Regions from separate parts of the Tsuneonella sp. HG222 genome, predicted to be linked through region 1. Evidence: predicted binding sites of a transcription regulator. Region 1 holds the regulator's gene; each other region holds the start of a gene.

Region 1 (6,298 bases):
TACGACAGCTTCACCTTCAACCTGGTCCATTACCTGATGGAACTGGGTGCCAGGGTCGAGGTGGTGCGCAACGACGAGATTTCCGCCGGGCAGGCGGTCTCGAGCGGGGCGAAGGGGATCCTCATCTCGCCCGGCCCGTGCACCCCGAACGAAGCCGGCATCAGCCTCGACCTCGTGGCAGCAAGCGCCGACAAGGCCTTGCCGTTGCTGGGCGTTTGCCTCGGGCACCAGGCGATCGGCCAGCATTTCGGCGGCAGGGTGGTGCGCGGCGGACTGATGCACGGCAAGACCAGCCCGGTCGACCATGACGGGTCGGGCGTGTTCGCCGGCCTGCCCAGCCCCTTCATCGCCACCCGCTATCACTCGCTGATCGTCGAGGACATTCCCGCCTGCCTGCTGGTCAACGCCACCAGCGAGACCCCGGGGCTCGACGGCACGGCGGTCATGGGCTTCCGCCATGCGGACCTGCCGATCCACGGGGTGCAGTTCCACCCCGAGTCGATCGCCACCGAACACGGCCACGACCTGCTGGCCAATTTCCTGCGCGTCTGCGGCATCGACGCCCGGCGCGAGGGTGTGCGGGCGGCATGAAGCGCCTGCCGCCGGTCGAGCCGCACCTCTCCGAAGAGGAAGCCGAGACCGCGTTCGCCGCGATGCTCGACGGCGAGACCTCGGACGAGGAGATCGCCCGCTTCCTCTCCGAGCTGTCCGACCGCGGCGAGACCGCCAGCGAGATCACCGGAGCCGCGCGGGCCCTGCGCGCGCGATTAATCCCGATCGAGGCGCCCGAAGGCGCGATCGACGTCTGCGGCACGGGCGGCGATGGCAAGCATACGCTCAACGTCTCGACCGCGGTCAGCCTGGTCGTGGCGGCCTGCGGGGTGCCGGTAGCCAAGCACGGCAACCGTGCGGCGAGCAGCAAGGCCGGCGCGGCCGACACGCTCGAGGCGCTGGGTCTCGACATGGAAGCCGCCGGGCGCACCGCCGAAACCACGCTGCGCGAAGTCGGCATCTGCTTCCTCTTCGCTGCAAATCATCACCCCGCGATGCGACGAATTCAGCCAATTCGTCAGAAACTGGGCAAGCGGACGATCTTCAACCTGATGGGCCCTCTGTCCAACCCGGCCCATGTCACCGGCCAGCTGCTCGGCATCGCGCGCCCGGCCTATGTGCCGATCTATGCCGATGCGATGGCGCGGCTCGGCACCGGGCGCAGCTTCATCGTCTCGGGCGACGAGGGGCTCGACGAGCTCTCGCTCGATGGCGGCAACGAGCTCGCCGACGTCCAGGGCCACGATTTCGAGATGCGGAGGGTCGATGCCGCCGCCGCCGGACTGCCGCACGCCCCGGTCGAGGCGATCCGCGGCGGCGACGCGGCGCACAATGCCGCCGCCCTGCGCGCCCTGCTGATGGGCGCGCCCGGCCCCTACCGCGATGCCGTGCTGTTCAATGCCGCCGGCGCGCTGATGGTGGCGGGCGAGGTCTCCGACTGGAAAGACGGCGTCGAGGAAGCGGCCGAGGCGCTCGACAAGGGCCTCGCCAAGGCGCTGCTCGACTGCTGGATCGCGGCCGCGCGATGACCGACAAGCTCGCCGAAATCTGCGCCACCAAGCGCGAGGAAGTGCTGGCGCGCCAGGCGCTGGCGACACTGGAGGACCTCGATCGGATCGCGCGTGACGCCACGGCCCCGCGCGGCTTCCGGGCCAATCTCGAAGCGATGGCGTCAGAACGCTTCGGCCTCATCGCGGAGATCAAGAAAGCTTCCCCCTCCAAGGGTTTGATCCGGGCCGATTTTCGCCCGGCCGAACACGCGGTTGCCTACACCCGCGGGGGCGCCGCCTGCCTCTCGGTGCTGACCGACGCGCCCTATTTCCAGGGGCACGAGGACTATCTGATGGATGCGCGGGCGGCCTGCCCGCTGCCCGTGCTGCGCAAGGACTTCATGATCGACCCCTGGCAGGTGGCCGAGGCGCGGGCGATCGGCGCCGATGCGATCCTGATCATCGTCGCCGCGCTGAGCGACGGCGCCATGGCGGAGATCGAGGCCGCCGCGCTCGAGCGCGGGATGGACGTGCTGGTCGAGGTCCACGACGAGGCGGAGATGGAGCGGGCGGCCCGGTTGCGGTCACGGCTGATCGGCGTCAACAACCGCGACCTGCGCACTTTCCGCACCGACCTGGCGACGACGGAGCGCCTCGCCCCGCTGGCGCCCGAGGGGACGCTCCTGGTGGGTGAGAGCGGGATCAACTCGCACGAGGACTGCCTGCGCCTTGCGGCGGCGGGCGTGCGCTGTTTCCTTGTCGGCGAGAGCCTGATGCGGCAGGACGACGTCGAGGCGGCAACGAGGCTGCTGCTGACGGGGGAAATCTGATGCGCAAGCTCCTCGACACGACGTTCCGGGTGATCAGCACCTTGCTGGGGTGCGTCATGGTCTTGCTGGGCGGAGTTTGGATCCTGCAGGGCCTCAACATCGCCTTTCTCGACAGCTTCATGGCCGGCGACATCACGTGGACCATCTGGGGCGTGCTGCTGGCCCTGGGCGGGATCGGGCAGGTGATCTGGAGCAACAAGCGCCCGACATAGGCGGCGCTGTCCTACAAGGTCGCGATATGCCATGAGATTCGGCATGAATCGGATCCTCGTCCCGGGCATTTCCCCTGTCACCGCTCGGCCTCGCCGTAGCAGGGTCCGAACGGCAGCGATCCAGTCGTATACTCCGTGTCATCCTAGCCTGTTGCGGAGGGCACGATGAGCCGGCTGACCCATCTCGACGAATCGGGCGCAGCCCGGATGGTCGACGTCGGCGGCAAGGCGCAGACCGCCCGCAGCGCCACGGCCGAGGGCCGCATCCGCATGGCGCCCGAAACCCTGCAGGCAGTGCGCGAGGGGAGCGGACCCAAGGGCGACGTGCTCGCCGCCGCGCGCATCGCCGGGATCATGGCCGCCAAGAAAACCGGCGATCTCATTCCGTTGTGCCACCCGCTCGCGCTCGACGCGGTGAGCGTGGATTTCGCCTTCGAGCACGATGCCGTGCGGGTCAGCGCCACGGCGTCGCTCACCGGCAAGACGGGGGTGGAAATGGAAGCCTTGTCAGCGGTTTCCGTCGCGCTCCTGACAATCTACGACATGGCCAAGGCGATTGAGAAGGGCATGACGATCGAGGGCGTCCGCCTGCTCGAGAAGACCGGCGGCAAGAGCGGTACCTGGCGCGCGTCGACATGACGCCGCCCCTTCCGCTCGACGAGGCGCAGGCGCGCCTGCTGGCGGGGGTCGAGCCACTGCCAGCCGAAGCACTCGCGGCCGGCGAGACCGTCGGCCACTATCTCGCTGAGCCACTGCTCGCCGCCCGCACCCAGCCCACCGCCGACCTGTCGGCGATGGACGGCTATGCCGTGCGCGGCGACGACAGTGCCGGCCCCTGGACCGTCGTGGGCGAGAGCGCGGCTGGCCATCCCTTCGCCGGCGAGCTTTCGCCCGGGCAGGCCGTGCGGATTTCCACCGGAGCGCTGATGCCGCAGGGGGCCGGTGCCGTCCTGCTGCAGGAGAACGCCGCGCGCGAAGGCGACCGTCTGATCCTCGCCAATGATGACGGACCCACTGAGCGGCATATCCGCCGTGCCGGATTCGATTTTCGCGTCGGTGACACGCTGCTCGACAAGGGGGTCCGGATCGGCCCGGCGCACCTCGCCCTCGCCCTCGCGGCGGGGCAGGCAAACCTGGTAGTCCATCGCCGGCCCCTGGTAGCAGTACTCGATTCGGGAGACGAGCTCGTCGCCAACCCGGCCGCCTGTGCTCCCCACCAGATACCCGCCAGCAACGGCGCGATGCTCGCGGCGATGGCGGCGCCCTGGGCCGCCTCGGTCGCGCGGCTCGGGCCGGTGCCCGACACGATGGACGCGATGCTCGGCGCGCTCGACCGTGCGGGAGGCGCCGAAGTCATCGTGACCAGCGGCGGCGCATCAGTGGGCGATCACGATCTGGTGCGCCCGGCGCTGGAGGCATGGGGCGCCGAAATCGCCTTCTGGCGCGTCGCGATCCGTCCCGGCAAGCCGCTGCTGGTGGCGCGCAAAGGTCCGCAATGGATCATCGGCCTGCCCGGCAATCCGGTGTCGAGCTACGTGACCGCGTTCCTCTTCGCCCTGCCCCTGCTGCGCGCGCTCGGCGGGGCGGCGAACCCGCTCCCCACTGCGTTCCGCGCCCCGCTGGCCCGGCCGCTGTTCGCCGTGGGCGAGCGGGCCGAGTTCGTTCGCGCGCGGTTCGAGGATGGGGCGCTCGCCCCGATTTCGGAGCGCGACAGCAGCGCCCTGCTCGCCCTTTCGCGCGCCGACGCGCTGATCCGGCGGCCCGCTTTTGCGCCGGCTGCCGAGGCGGGCGACACCGTGGCGGCCTATTGGCTCGAAAATGGCGGTATCGCTTGACAAGAGTTATCCGGGTTGCCTACTTGTTCCGCGTTCGTTCCCGAATTGGAACGTTTTTGCGGAGAGCGCCGGAATGTTGACCGCCAAGCAGCACGAACTGCTCCTCTACATCCAGCGCAAGCTGGAAGAGAGCGGGATTTCGCCTTCGTTCGAGGAGATGAAGGAGGCGCTCGATCTCAAGAGCAAGTCGGGCGTGCACCGCCTGATCTCGGCGCTCGAGGAGCGCGGATTCATCCGCCGCCTGCCCAACCGGGCTCGCGCGCTGGAAGTGCTGCGCCAGCCCGAGAATGCCACCCCCGCGCGCGTCACGGCGGCAGCCGCCAACGATGCGGTCGCTCGGGTGACCGTGCCGCCGCGCGCTGCGCCGGCCGCCGCAAACGATGTCATCGAGATTCCGCTCCACGGGCGGATCGCCGCGGGCGTCCCGCTCGAAGCGCTCGAGACCGATCGCACCCTGCCCGTGCCTGCTGCCCTGCTGGGTGCGGGCGAGCACTACGCGCTCGAGGTGTCGGGCGATTCGATGATCGAGGCGGGCATCCTCGACGGCGACTACGCGCTGGTGCGCAAGACGAACTCGGCGCGCGACGGCGAGATCGTCGTCGCCCTGGTCCGTGACGAGGAAGCGACGCTCAAGTACCTGCGCCACGAAAACGGGATGATCCGGCTCGATCCGGCCAACGCCGCCTACGATCCGCAGTACTATGCCGAGAACGAGGTCCAGGTGCAGGGCAAGCTCGCCGGCCTGCTGCGCCGCTACCACTAGGCTGTCGCGAAAACCGAGGCCGGGCGGCGCCGGAGCGGCGCGCCCGGTCCGGTCCTGCTCCGGGGTCTGCCCTTGTCTCCAGGGTTAGCTGGCCAGATTCGTCAGTCGGCCGGTCGCCCGCGCCACCAACCGTGGCGCCCCTGCCCTTCGGCGACAGACTCCACCGCTATCCCGTCGCGTCCCAGCACGAGCGACAGGCCTCCGGTGGCGTCGAGCATCCGGCGGTCGGCGCGCAGCGCGCGCGGCTGGCAGGTGCGCGGCAGGTAGCGGTCGGCCACGACGATGTCCGCCCGCTCGCAGGCCGCGGCCAGCGCGCGCTCTTCGATAAGATTGCGGCTGCGCGACAGGAGCAGGTGCCAGGTCCGCCCCTCGCGCTCGATGCCCAGCACGCAGAAGTCGGGCGTGCACTCGGCGTCGGGCCATTGGGCCAGCGGGATCGGCTCGGCCGCGACGCCGGCCAGTTCCATCAGGTTTTCGCGCGTGAAGTCGCTTCTGCTGTCGCGCAGGGAGAGCAGCCTCCCGTCAGCGGTCACCACCCCGACCTGGCGCCCATCGCCGGCGATCAGCACGTCGGGTTCCGGGGTCAGGACAAACAGCACGGTGGCGAGGCCCGCCAGGCCCAGCCCCCAGAGCCGGACCCTGCCCCGCCACAGGGCCATCCACGCGCCGCCGGCCAGGAACAGGGCGTAGGTGCCCCAGCCCATCTGCGGCATCAGCCTGACCGCGCCGGGCTGGTCCGCGGCGAGGTGAGCGAGGCCGAGCAAGAGGTCGAGCGACTGGCCCGCCAGCCACCACGCGGGCGACCCGGCCCCGACGAGGTCGAGCAGCAGCGCCAGCGCGATGAGCGGCATCGAAACGAAGGTCGTCAGAGGGATGGCGATGACGTTGGCGAACGCGCCGTAGACGCCCGCGCGGTGGAAATGGAACAGCACGATCGGCATCAGCGCCAGCTCGATGACCAGCCCCGTGACGAGCAGCATCGCCAGCGCGCGCCACAGCCGGCCCAGCGCCCTCCCCTCGCGCGGCGCGAGGAAGCGCCGGACCCATCCCGCATCGTGCAGCGCGACGATGGCGACCACGGCGGCAAAGCTCATCTGGAAGCTCGGCCCGGCAATCG
Region 2 (6,298 bases), 940 kb from region 1:
AGCGCCAACCAGCGCTGGCTTCTGGTCCAGGCGCGACGCTGCAGCGACCAGATCCGCCGCGAAGTCGCGCATTTCATAAGCTCCGCATGGCGACCAATCGCTGTCTCCGTGACCGCGCATGTCGAAGGCGATTGCGCGAAAGCCGGCTTGAGCCAGCTCGCTGACCACCCTTCTCCACGCGCGCCGTGTCTGCCCGCCGCCGTGCGCAAGAAGGACGGGTTTAGCGTAGGCATCCCCCTCAGCCTCGGCTGTAAGAGAAATCGCGCCTGCGCCCTCAATCGTAAAGGTTTCTCTCGCCATCTCCGGATGGTAGGAAAGGCGCGCTAAATAGTAAACCAATTTAGTTTGTGGCTCTCGGCTCCGTGTTGGCTGTCCTGCAGGGGCGTTTCAACGACGGCAAAAGTCTATGCCAAGAGGGGTTTCTCCAGACCATTCTCTAATGCACCGGCTTGCGATTCGGTCAGCAGTCGCTGTCCGCTTAATCCGCTCAAAGATATAAAAGCTGCCTTTCCGCTTCCGGCCCAATTTCGGTCGATCCTAGAGGGCTCTCCCAAACCAGATCACCCGCCCGACCACGTGCACTTCGGAGCGGTTCATGTCGTTCCAGGTCGGGTATGCGGGATTGTCGCTAGCGATTGTGATTTGCCTGCCGCCTGGCTTGATGGCGACGCGCTTCACCACAAGTGCATCGTCGGCGCGCAGGACATAGATTCCATCGCGCAGCCGCGATGCGTGATCGGACGCATCAACCAACACTTCATCGCCGTCGCTTAGCGTGGGCTCCATGGAGTCGCCCATCACGCGGACGATCGACAGGCTGGCGCTCTTGGCCGACGTCAGACTGCGGAGCCAGCGCTCATCAAAGCCGAAGCGGGTGTGCGCAGCCTCGCTGGCCGCCACCGCGCCAAAACCAGCGGACGCCTCGACATCAAGCACGGGGATTTCCACGAGGCCATCCCAGACGACATTGGCTGGACCGCCGAAAACCTGCTCATCGACACCGAAAAAGCTCGCCAGTTTCCTGCGGTCTTCATCCTCGAGCTTGCGGGGCGAGCCTCGTTTGATGAACTGCTGGATGTAGCTGGCATTGCGCCCCAATAGCCTCGAGATCGAGGCATAGCCATATCTGTGCTTCTGGATCAGCCGGTCGAGCTCTTCCCTGACATTCTCCATGGATCGGTCCTTCGTGCTTCTCGTAGGGTGTAGGATTCTTCCTAGACTCACAAAACCCTTCCTAGTAGGAACATATCAGGAACACAAGCAAGATGCGAGTCGAGGCTAGGAGCGATGACGTTGTTGGACAGGATCGAGAGACACCTGATCACGTACTGCATTTCGGCGACACGCTTCGGCCGTCGCGCAGTCGGTGACCCGAGATTCGTGCTCGACCTGAGAAAGGGGAGGTGCCCCAGAAGGCGCACACTTGCGCGGTTGAACGTCTATCTCGAGTGGATCGAGAGCGGCAGATAGGGAAAAGACCCTATGAAGACCGCTTGTCTTCCTGCCTGCCGGCGAGACAATCAAAGCGGCGCGCAACCTCCCGCCATAGCCGAACCCCGTCCTGTTCACCGGATCGAGCAAGGGCGTCTATTTTTCGGGCAATGAAAGAGGGCCCGCGACTGCCGTGCGCCTTCTCAACCCAAAGCGCCATTCCCCACAATTCCTGTTCCGGCGTGAGCGTCACATCAGCCACCCGAGAGCGCCGGCGACCGCTAACAGCGTCGCCGCCCCGATCAACCACGCTTCGAGATGGAGCTTCCAGGCGTTTGCTTCGTCTTCGGCGCGCTCTTCGTCGGTCTGCCAATCCCGCATCAGCACCACGGCTCCCGCCGGCCCGTCCAGGTTCGGGCCAGATCCTCCGACACGAGCTGATCGCCCAAAGACCGGCCGCTTCGCACTATGACGCGGAGCTTGCGCCCGTACTGGTCCTCGTCCCGACTGCCGATCGAACGCAGTTCAAACTCGCCTCCGTTGAGCAGCACCAAAAGCCGATCGCGCGCACGAATTCCTCTCTCGTATTCGGCGCTGCATTTCGGCGAGGAAATCTCCGGCGTGTCGATATCGGCAATGCGGATCTTCGCGCCCTCAAGCCAGATCGTATCGCCATCGACCACGCACGTCTTTCGGATCGTTCCGCACACGGCAAAGGTGTGCGCCGCTTTGGCTTGCGCGCTAGCTGAATTAGTCGGCCAATTCGTTCCGACGAGCCCGCCGATAGCTCCCGCCAGCAGACCACCGCCAATAAGCATTGCGAGCGAGCGGCGCTTCGTCCGTTTCTGCCGACGTAACTCTTGGCGGAAGTCGAAGATCAGCGCACCCGGTCTGCTGCCGCACAGCTTCTTTGATCTGCGCCGGAACATCATGCCGAGGCCACACAGGTCGTGATGAGGAGCCCGCGTTTCATCCTGATTGTCTGCCATCACCCCTGAAACGAGCCAAGTCCTGCATATCGTAGTTCCGAAGCTTTTGTGCTAAGATGCGGGCACCTCCTCTCCCAATTTCTTTCAGAGAGCGGAGATGGGCGGCGCTGGTTTGTGAAGGAGATGGTCGATGAGCGATCCAGACAAATCCCGGAACGCCGGTGGCCAGGATTGGCAGGGCTTTCGCGAGGTCGACCGAGCCATCGCCGAGAACCGATTGACGGCTTACACCTGGAAGAAGACCTGGGCCGATCCCTGGGGCAGACTGAAGGTGATAGTCGTCACCCTGCTGTTTGCGGCTTTCTTGATCTACCTCGTAATTGATGAGGTGAACCGACTGAATTAAGGTCGCCACTCCTTAACACCGTCTGCCGCCTCAGCGGATGCGCCCTTTGCGTCGCGAGTCTGTCCATCGAGATAGTTCGTCAAAGTGTCGATCCGCTGTCCACCCTGCAGCTGAACCCGCTCGATGTCGTGCGCGATCTCCTCACGATCGCTTGACTGTTCAGTCAGGCCTACGCCTACGCCGCCGGGCCTGACCGAACCCCGCACATCGCCTTGAGAACTTACGTCGGGGCGTGTGACTGGCGCAAAGGAAGGCAGAACAAGCTCGTCGGCGATGTCATTATGCAACTGGTCCGCATAGCTCTCGACGAAGCGCGCCTGCAACTGCTGCCCTTGGGCGCTCATCTGGAACTCTATGTCATCGAAGTGCACCGGGCCGTAGTAATCCCGGTTGGCTTCGATCTCGGACATGCCCCACTCGCGATAGGCCTGGCTGAGATTGAGCGATCCGGTCGCGGTGGCGCTTTCGTACCAGCTCGCCTGATTCTCGAGGCGGCTGGCAAGCTCTTCGGCGCGGCGCGCTTCAACGATGTAGCTCTGCGCCTCTGTGAGCGAGGTGGTGAGACCCGAGGCGCTGCTCGAAACCAGCGCTTCCGAGCTCGAACTTGTCTCGCGCAGGAAACCCTCGCGCGTGTTCGACCAATTCTGGCTCTCGGAGATCTGCCTGAGCGCGCCGAGCACCCGCGACCGGTCCTCGGAAGCGATACCTATGTCGCTGTCGGTCCATGACTTGTTTCGCCCTCCGCTCACCTTACCGCCCAGTTCGACCGGCCCGAGTTCGCCGCCTGCTCCTGCGGAGGCTTGTCCGTTCAGGAACCATGAGACCGTGATGTCATCTGCGGCGCGGCGCGACAGGCCGAACTGCTGCTGAAGCGTGCGCGATGCATTGTCGACCTGGCTGAATGCGCTGCCGATACTGTCGCTGGTGGAGGTGCCGCTGACCGTCTCGTTTGAGCGGCTCGTCGACCAAGCATCGCGGAGTTCATGGAACCGGGTGACCGCCGAGCTGGTCGATTGCTGGGCGAGGTTCGAGAAGGTCTCGCTCTGGCCGCGGCTCTGGCTCGCCATGGTCGAGAGCCTGCCGCTGAAATCCTGGCCCAGCGTCGGGCTGAACGGATAGCTCGAGGTCGGCACATGGGCAAACTCGGCCCCGGGGAAACTGGTGGTCTGGGTGCCGCTGTCGCCGAAGCTGCGCGTCTGGCCCGTCCCATAGGCGATGTTGGGCGCAAGGTTGCCTTGCGCGAACTGGCGCGAGAACACGCTCGAGTTGTCGATGTTCGAATTGCCGAGCGAGACGTTGCCCGTGCTCGCCTCGCGCGCGGCCTCCTCGGCCGCGTTCTGGCTCGGGTTGAGGTAGGAGGTTGCCTGGGTGGAGATGGCCATGGCGCCCTTTGCCACGCCGCCGGCGAGGAACGGCACAGAGGCGACGAGATAGCCTGCGAGCACGCCGATATCGCTGTTGACGTCGCTCATTCCTCCAAAGGTCGCCAGACTGAGCCCGGTGCTGCCGCTCGCGGCGGCGACATCACTCGCGCCCTTGAACATCAGGATCATGTGCAGGATGACGAACAGCGGTCCCCAGGCGGCAAGATAGAAGAAGCCAGTGACGTAGCCTCTGAGAGCCAAGGGGCCGGTCTTGGGCATCAGGAACAGCGGAAAAAGCACCGGAAACAGCGCGTAGAACACGACGGTGAGCACGACATTGAGGATCGGTACCCACTTCATGGCATTGTGCGCGATCGAAGAGTAGGTCCGCTCGGTCTGGATATCGGCGCGGGTCTGGGCGAAGACGTCGACGCTGGTCGTGCCGCTCGCTCCGGCAAAGCCGTGCATCGCCTGGTTCATCGCATTGATGGTGAGGACCTGGCGAAAGATCGCGCTCGCGCTTTGCGAGACGCCGCTCAGATACTGATAGGCGACCGGCAGATCAGCGAGCAGCTTGGCCCTGGCGAGCGCTTCGGTCTGGCGGGGGTAGAGCTGGCGACCGGCGACCAGCGTCATCTCGTCGATCAGGCCCGCCCACTGGTTCGAGAGCGCGGTATAGGCCTCGCGGCAAGTGACGATCGAGGCGGTGACGCTGTCGTCGCCTTGGCGGGTGACGAACTTCTGCGCGCGCGCCGCGCTGCCCGGCGCGATGGTCGCCCAGATGTCACTGCTCTGCGACAGCTCCTTCATCGAGTAGCGGCCGAGCAGGATGTCATAGAACACGCATTGCCGGACATGCTCGTCGAAATTGGCGGCGAACTCGGGATCGTTGATGCGCAGCGAGCGCGTCGCCTCAAGCAGCCTCGCGCCATAGATCATCCCGTTCTTCGAATAGTTGAGATCGCTCGGCAGGCCGAAGACCAGTTCGGCCGAACGCGTGAGATAGTCACCGGCCTGGCTGGTGAAGCTCGCCATGAGCGCGAGCCCCAGAGGGACATTCGCGACCGTGGCAGGAGCGAGGCCCGGGTTGACGCGGTCGGTGACGTGAACGTCCATCCGCGGCACCATTAGGCACATGTAGATGAGCGTCGCGCCGAGAAACCAGTTGAGCCAGGCGCGCCAGTCCTGATTGAAGGCGAGCACGACGACCGCCAGCGCCATTCCCATCACCAGCGCGACCTGGATCAGGCTCTTGTAGCCGCCCGCCCCGGTCCAGGCGGCGACTGCGTTCAGGACGTTGACGATGTATTCGCCGCCGCCGACCGTGAATATCTCGACCACTTGCGATGATCCCTTACGGAACGATCGAGCGCGACTGCAGCCCGCGCGACCAGTCGAGCGCCGCAGCCATCGAGGGCGACATCGAGGCGGCGAGCATATTCTCGATCATCGCGGTCTTCTCGATGATCTGGACGATCGCGGTGATGCGCGCCTGTCCGTTGGCCTGCCGGTGCGCGAGCTGGCTGCGTACCTCCGCCACCTGCGCGCGCCACAGCGCGAGCTTCGCTTCGTCTGCGGCAATGAAACTGGCCATCGAGCGGCCAGCTTCGGAGACGATCCGCTCGAGGATCGCGTGGAGAAGATCGATGCTCGCGACTTCGGCGAGGGTCGCGCGATCGTCGGTCGCCATGCCCCGCCCGAACGCCGCCTGCACGGTGAGGATCTTGTAGAGCGGTAGCGACGCGACCTGGAGCAGTTCCTTCTCCGTATTGCCGATCGCGGTGTCGGTCCGAATGGCCTCGACCATGTTGCCGATCAGGAGGGCGACGCGCGGCCTGATAGCCTTCGCGCTGGCAAGGCTCAGTTGCTGGAACGTCGGGTTGAGACACTGCACGGGTTCGTCGCATTGGAAGACGCGCACGTTCTGGCCCTGCGTCCCGTCGAGCAGCGCGGTCACCAGCGTCGAGGAGGCGTCGCCGGCAAAGGGCACGAACTTGCCTGGCGCATCGTCCGCCGGCGGCACGTAGATCACCGTGCCGATCAGCGTCATCGCGTATTCGGCAAGCTCGCGGTCGAAGGTGCCGCTGGGGTTGAAGAAGGCGCTCTGCTTGAGGACATGCCAGGTGTAGTTGCGCGCGACGCCGGGATTGACGTCGGCGAAGTCCTCG
Region 3 (6,298 bases), 260 kb from region 1:
CAGGTCCACCGCGTCCGATGCCCCGCGCAGGAAGCTGAAGTTGCTGACCAGCCCCAGCTCGACGAACGGTGCGCGCGGCGGCGGGGTCAGGACCTCGTCGTCTAGCTCGATCCTGCGGCGGGGAACGAGAAGGTCGTTCTCGGGCACATCAGCCTGCCATTTCCGCCAACCGCTCCTTCACCGCGGCAAGGTCGGCGGCAAACAGGCGCTCCTGTTCGTCGCGCGCCGGGCCGTCGAGCCGCAGGAGATAGCTGGGGTGTGCGGTAACCCACAGTTCGCTGCCATCCTCGAGCGGAATGGGCGCACCGCGGGCTTTCGAGATGCTGACCGTCTTGCCGAGCATCCCGCGGGCCGCGCTGGCACCCAGCGCCAGGATCAGCTTGGGCTGCACGATCTCGCGCTCGCTCTCGACCCACCAGCGGCAGATATCGATTTCCTTGGCGGTCGGCGACTGGTGCAGCCTGCGCTTGCCTCGCGGCACGAACTTGAAATGCTTGACCGCGTTGGTGACGTAGGCCGCGCGGCGGTCGATCCCGGCGGCTTCGAGATGAGTGTCGAGCACCTGTCCGGCAGGTCCGACGAAGGGCCGCCCGGCAAGATCTTCCTGGTCGCCGGGCTGCTCGCCGACGATCATCAGGGCGGCGTCCTGCGGCCCTTCCCCCATGACGGCATGATTGTCCAATAGGCCGATCGGGCAGCGGCGGCAGGCATGGATTGCCTTGTCGATTGCAGTCAACGAGCCGGGCCGTTCGCCCATGTCCAGTTCGCCCGCTTCCACCATTGCCGCCTCGCGCCCCTGTGCCCCTGCGATAAGCTCGGGAATGAGCGCCGCTTCGGGCATATTCTTCCAGTACTTGCGGGGCATTTCCTTGAGCATGGCCCCGATCTTCAAACGCGCGGGATTGAAGATCGATGCATAGTACTTGCGCCAGAGGTCCTCCATCGGATCGCCCGCGGGGGCATCCCCGCGCTGCGCCGGAGGACCTTCCTCCAGCGTCTTGCCGTCCCAGTGAAGCGAACCCTGCGGCGTCAGGATCGACCAGCTCATGTTGGAAAAGCGGCGCACGAAGAACCCCGCATTGGCGCGCAGGATGTGATGTTCGGGCTCGAACCAGGCGGCGAAATGCTCGGGAGCGTCTGCATCCCCCGTCTCGACCAGCCTGAACCGGGTGAAGGCCCGCATCTTGTGGATGTCGCGGCGCACCGTGCGGGCCAGTTCGTCGAGCCGCCGGACGTCGGGATCGGCCCGATCTTCCAGCGCCCTGGGATTGGCCTGCAGCCGCCAGAGCAGACGGTAGAGCAATGCGAACCGCTCAGGGTCCGAATGGCAAATGGCCATCTTGGCCAACTGCACGAACTGCTTGCTCGCGCGCACTACCACGGCATCGCTTCCGGGCACGGGCAGGCGGCGGTCGCCATGCGAGAACAAGCTGCCCGATCCGCCCGGCGCGACCCAGGCAACGCGGTCGGGCGGCACTTCGCATTGCACCAGCCCGCGGGCCCTTTCGCGCCAGAAGTCGAAATCGTCGGGTTCGGCCAGGTTGACCACGTAATACGTGCCCAGCTTGACGTGCTGCAGCGCGGTCATGCGGCGAACAGCTCCAATTGCTCCTGCTTGGGCGCGAGCAGCGCCCGCAAATCGGCGCGATCGGTCAGCGTGATCGGCCGCCAGTCACAGGTCACCAGGAAGGGGCGCACCTTGGCGATCGAGACAGTGAGCTTTCCTACGTCGTCCAGCCTCAGCGTGCGATGCCGCCGGCTGGCGATGATCTGATTGACCGCCCGCACCCCCAGCCCCGGAACGCGCAAAAGCGCCTCGCGGGGCGCGCGATTGACGTCGACCGGGAAGCGCTCGCGGAACTTGAGCGCCCAGGCCAGCTTGGGATCGATATCCAGCGGCAGGTTACCGTCGGCTTCCGTCGCCTGCATGACCTCGCCCGGCAGATAGCCGTAGAAGCGCATCAGCCAGTCGGACTGGTAAAGCCTGTGCTCGCGGATCAGCGGCGGGCGCTTGAGCGGCAGTACGGCGCTGGCGTCCGGAATGGGCGAAAACGCGCTGTAGTAGACCCGCCGCAGCCGGAACCGGTCGTAGAGCCGACTTGCTTTGCCCACAATATCCGCATCGGTCGCCGCATCTGCCCCCACGATCATCTGAGTGGATTGGCCGGCAGGCGCGAAGCGCGGGGCGTGCTTGAACCGCTTGCGCGCATCCTTGGCCTCGACAATCGCCATTTTGACGCCGCCCATCGCGCCTTCGATCTGCCGAGCATCCTTGTCCGGCGCGAGACGGGTCAGCCCCGCGTCGGTCGGCAATTCGACGTTGATCGACACCCGGTCCGCATAAAGCCCGGCCTGGTGCACCAGCCCGGGATCGGCTTCGGGGATCGACTTGAGGTGGATGTAGCCCCGGAAGTCGTGATCCTCGCGCAGGATGCGCGCGGTCTCCACCAGTTGCTCCATCGTATGGTTCGAGCTTTTGACGATGCCCGAGGAGAGAAACAGCCCCTCGATGTAGTTGCGGCGATAGAAGCTGAGAGTGAGGTCGGCCACTTCCTGCGGCGTGAAACGCGCGCGCCGAACGTTCGAGCTCTTGCGATTGACGCAGTAGTGGCAGTCGAACACGCAATGATTGGTCAGGAGAATCTTGAGCAGCGAGATGCACCGCCCGTCGGGCGCATAGGCGTGGCAGATGCCCATTCCCTCGGTCGAGCCGATGCCCTTACCGCCCTTCGAATTGCGTTTGCTCGTCCCCGAGGATGCGCAGGACGCGTCGTATTTTGCCGCGTCGGCAAGGATTTCGAGCTTTTCGATGATGCTGAGCTGACCCATCCGTTCCTTATATGTTCTTATCGGGGATTTGCCAGTCCTTTCCAACGCCGTGCGGGGCGCTTCGTCGCACAAACGGAACAGGATCGCCTCTCGGAGCTTCCGTCAGCACCTACAACGAAGGCGGACCCGATGACTTCGATAAATACCCTCTCCACGCGCGACGGCACTCAGCTTTTCTACAAGGAGCTCGGCGATGGCCCGCCGGTCATCCTCATCCACGGCTGGCCCTTGTCGGCCGATAGCTGGGATCCGGTCATGATGGCACTCGCGGAATCCGGATACCGCGCGATCGCCTACGACCGCCGCGGTTTCGGGAGGTCGGACCAGCCCAAGACCGGATACGATTACGACACGTTCGCCGACGATCTGGCCGACGTCATGAAGGCAACAGGCGCAAGCCAGGACGTGGCCCTCGTCGGCTTCTCGATGGGTGGCGGCGAAATCGCACGGTACATGAGCCGTCACGGCGGAGCGGGCGTATCGAAGGCGGTGCTCGTCAGTTCGGTCGTTCCGTACATGCTCCAGACCGACGACAACCCCAATGGCGTGCCGCAGGAAACCTTCGACGAGATGACCGCCGGAATGAAGGAGGATTTCCGCGCCTTCTTCACCGATTTCTTCGAGGATTTCTATGGCGACGACGTGAGCGACGAGGAACTCGACTGGGCCTGGATGACCACGATGAAGGCGGGCCAGTACGCTACGCTCAAGGCAGCCGAAGCGTTCGCGACGACCGACTTCCGCCCCGATTTGCCGAGCCTGACCGTGCCGACGCTGGTCATCCATGGCACCAAGGACGTGACCGTTCCGATCGATGCCACCGGGCGCGTGGTTGCCGCCCAGGTCCCCACCGCGGAGATCATCGAATACGACGGCGAACCCCACGGCGTGTTCGCCACGCAGACGCAGCGCCTGATCGACGACATCACCGCGTTCCTCGACCGCGGAGGCGCCTCGCAAAGCTACGAGCAGCGCATCATCGAACCGGCCTGAACCAGGCAATCCGTTGAATTGGAAGGCGCGCCCGTGTGGCGCGCCTTTCTTTTTGCCGATGGACGCGGCCCCTCCTGCCTGACATCATCCCCAAAAGGCTGGGGAGAGGCCGATGACGCAAAAGACTTTCAGCGAAGCGATCGCCGACGCGCCCTTGCGCCCTTACCAGATGCTGGTGATGGGGCTGGGGCTAGCACTCCTGGTCATCGACGGCATCGATCTCCAGTCGCTATCGCTGGTCACGCCGGTCATCCTCGACGAGTGGCAGATCGACCGCGCGGTCTTCGGTCCTGCCCTGGCCGCCTCGCTGTTCGGTATGGGCTTCGGCTCGATCTTCGGCGGCATGCTGGGCGACAAGATCGGCCGGCTGCGCACACTGTTCATCGCCTGCCTCATCTTCGGCGGGTCGACCATTGCAGCAGCGTGGACGAACACCGTGTGGGAGATGGCGGCCGTCCGCACGATCGGCGGCCTGGGCTTCGGTGCCGCCTATCCCAACGCCCTTGCCCTCGTCAGCGATTGGGTGAGCGAGAAATGGCGGCCCCACGCCGTTTCGTTTCTCTCGGTCGGCATCCCGGTGGGTATTTCGGTGAGCGCGGCGCTGATGCCGGTGCTGCTGCCGGAATACGGCTGGCGCGGCGCGTTCCAGATTTTCGGCGTCGCCTCGCTCGTCCTGGGTGCGATCCTGATCCTCTTCCTGCGCGAGCCGCCGGCCTATCTGCTCGGCAAGGGTCGCAAGGAGGAAGCGCAGAAGAGCGCCGCGCGCGTGATCGATCCGTCGATCGAACTTCTGCCGGAGTCCGTGGTGCGCGACAATGCTGGTGCAGGAGAGCAGATCGGCATTTTCCATCGCAGCAACCGCATGCTCAACATCGGCATGGTGATCAGCTTTTCCGCCACGACCACGCTGGTCTACGGCCTGCTGAACTGGACGCCCGAATTGCTGACGACGGCGGGCTTCACCTTGGAGCAGGCTCTGCGGGCCAGTTTCTGGCAGGGCATCCTGTCGATCGTCGGCGGGTTGTCCGCCGGGCTGACCACGCGGGCGTTCGGGTCGAAGGCGGTCATCATTGCGGGCGCTGCGGCGATCCTGGCGACGATCGTTGTCCTTGGCGTGATGCTCGAGAACCTCGACGGGGCGCCGACGCCGTCGCAGATCGACGTCATCGTGTTTCTCGAAGGTCTCGCCGTTGGTCTGGTCAGCATGATGATCACCGTATTCTACGTGGTCATGGCGTCGGGCTATCCCCACTCGTGCCGCGCCGGCGGGATCGGCATGGTGATCACTTCCGGCCGCGTGATGTCGATCACGATGGTGCTGGGAGGGGGCTGGCTGATCGGTCTTGGCGGCGAAGGCAGCTTCGTGTGGTATTTCGCCGTGCTGACGGTCATTTCGCTGATGGTCTTTGCCGCGGCCTTCATCATCGATCGGCAAGTCGAGCCCAAGCGCAAGGCGGCGCTCGCCTAGGCACACAAGCCCTGCAGGAACCAGTCGGGCAATCCGCCCCGCCCGTCACCGATGAGGCCGTGGCGGTAGATCCAGTAGCGGCGGCCTTCGCCATCCTCGATGCGATAGTAATCCCGCAGGCGCGCGGTGCCCTTCTCGCGCCACCATTCGGGGGCGATGCGTTCGGGCCCCTCGACACGGGCCACCTCGTGAACCCGGCCGCGCCAGCGGAACTTCTGCGGGAAGCCGTCGGGCGTGGCGTAAAGCACGGCGATCGCCTCAGGCCGGTCGAGCATCTTCAGGGGGCGCGCGTGAAACGCCAGCTCGCCCTGGCTGGCGGGTTGGGGGGCGAGCGGCGCTTGCCATTTCTGGGCGCGTTCGGGGATGTGGCTGGCGTGCGGCACCGGCCGGCGGACGGCGTTCTCGCCTAACCGCACGGTCAGCCGGTCCACGCAGGCGGCAAGGCTTGTGCCGTGCTCCTCGGCCGCGGCCTCAAAGTCGGCCTGGGCGAGTGCCAGCGGTTCGGCCCAGCTTGCCCGCAACCGGACCATCTCGATCCCGAAACCGGCCTCCACGTCGTCGAGGCGACTGGCGAAAAGGCGCACGATGTGCCCCGCTTCCCGCGTGGCGGCGGCGAATTCGAGCGTGCGGAGCACGACCTCTCCGTCGACCCTCCACATGCCCAGTTCGAGCCGGCGCGCACCCTGCCCCATCCCTTCGAGCTGGCGCGCCATATCCCCTGCAAGATCTTCGACCACCTGGTCGAGCAGCGGGCGATGGCGGATCGGCTCCATCAGCCGCCGCTGGACCAGCGGAAATTGCGGCGGGACGACCGGCAACAAGGGTTCGGGTACCCGGCCCACGATCTGATCCATCCGCACCAGCGGATTGGCCGCAGGCGAACGGCGATTGCGGAAGCGCCGCTGGATCGCGTCCCGCCCGATAGTCGCCAGTTGCCCCAACCGCTTGAGCCCGAGACGGCGGAGCACCAGCACGACATCGTCGTCGAGCCGCAGCGCACCGACCGGC

The links. Region 1 encodes LexA, which represses DNA repair genes until DNA is damaged. Its sites were predicted from a motif close to GTTCCNCNCTTGTTCT; they were not measured.
Region 2: the regulator LexA is predicted to act here: its motif matches at 1,241-1,256, upstream of ACWPMZ_RS01835 (S24 family peptidase).
Region 3: the regulator LexA is predicted to act here: its motif matches at 2,832-2,847, upstream of ACWPMZ_RS07975 (putative DNA modification/repair radical SAM protein).

The regions. Positions count from the first base shown of each region.
Region 1 is NZ_JBSOQZ010000001.1:1,333,574-1,339,871, reverse strand. Features, by position in the region: gene ACWPMZ_RS06750 (anthranilate synthase component II) at 1-591, shown strand, start outside; gene trpD (anthranilate phosphoribosyltransferase) at 588-1,580, shown strand; gene trpC (indole-3-glycerol phosphate synthase TrpC) at 1,577-2,371, shown strand; gene ACWPMZ_RS06735 (hypothetical protein) at 2,371-2,583, shown strand; gene moaC (cyclic pyranopterin monophosphate synthase MoaC) at 2,749-3,222, shown strand; gene ACWPMZ_RS06725 (molybdopterin molybdotransferase MoeA) at 3,219-4,418, shown strand; gene lexA (transcriptional repressor LexA) at 4,492-5,181, shown strand; gene ACWPMZ_RS06715 (ComEC/Rec2 family competence protein) at 5,283-6,298, opposite strand, start outside.
Region 2 is NZ_JBSOQZ010000001.1:388,662-394,959, forward strand. Features, by position in the region: gene ACWPMZ_RS01830 (alpha/beta fold hydrolase) at 1-300, opposite strand, end outside; gene ACWPMZ_RS01835 (S24 family peptidase) at 538-1,173, opposite strand; gene ACWPMZ_RS01840 (DUF6961 family protein) at 1,481-1,741, opposite strand; gene ACWPMZ_RS01845 (hypothetical protein) at 1,681-1,818, opposite strand; gene ACWPMZ_RS01850 (thermonuclease family protein) at 1,812-2,420, opposite strand; gene ACWPMZ_RS01855 (hypothetical protein) at 2,551-2,766, shown strand; gene ACWPMZ_RS01860 (conjugal transfer protein TraG N-terminal domain-containing protein) at 2,763-5,471, opposite strand; gene ACWPMZ_RS01865 (conjugal transfer protein TraH) at 5,485-6,298, opposite strand, start outside.
Region 3 is NZ_JBSOQZ010000001.1:1,591,889-1,598,186, forward strand. Features, by position in the region: gene ACWPMZ_RS07965 (error-prone DNA polymerase) at 1-147, opposite strand, end outside; gene ACWPMZ_RS07970 (UdgX family uracil-DNA binding protein) at 149-1,588, opposite strand; gene ACWPMZ_RS07975 (putative DNA modification/repair radical SAM protein) at 1,585-2,829, opposite strand; gene ACWPMZ_RS07980 (alpha/beta fold hydrolase) at 2,959-3,822, shown strand; gene ACWPMZ_RS07985 (MFS transporter) at 3,935-5,290, shown strand; gene ACWPMZ_RS07990 (DUF6504 family protein) at 5,287-6,298, opposite strand, start outside.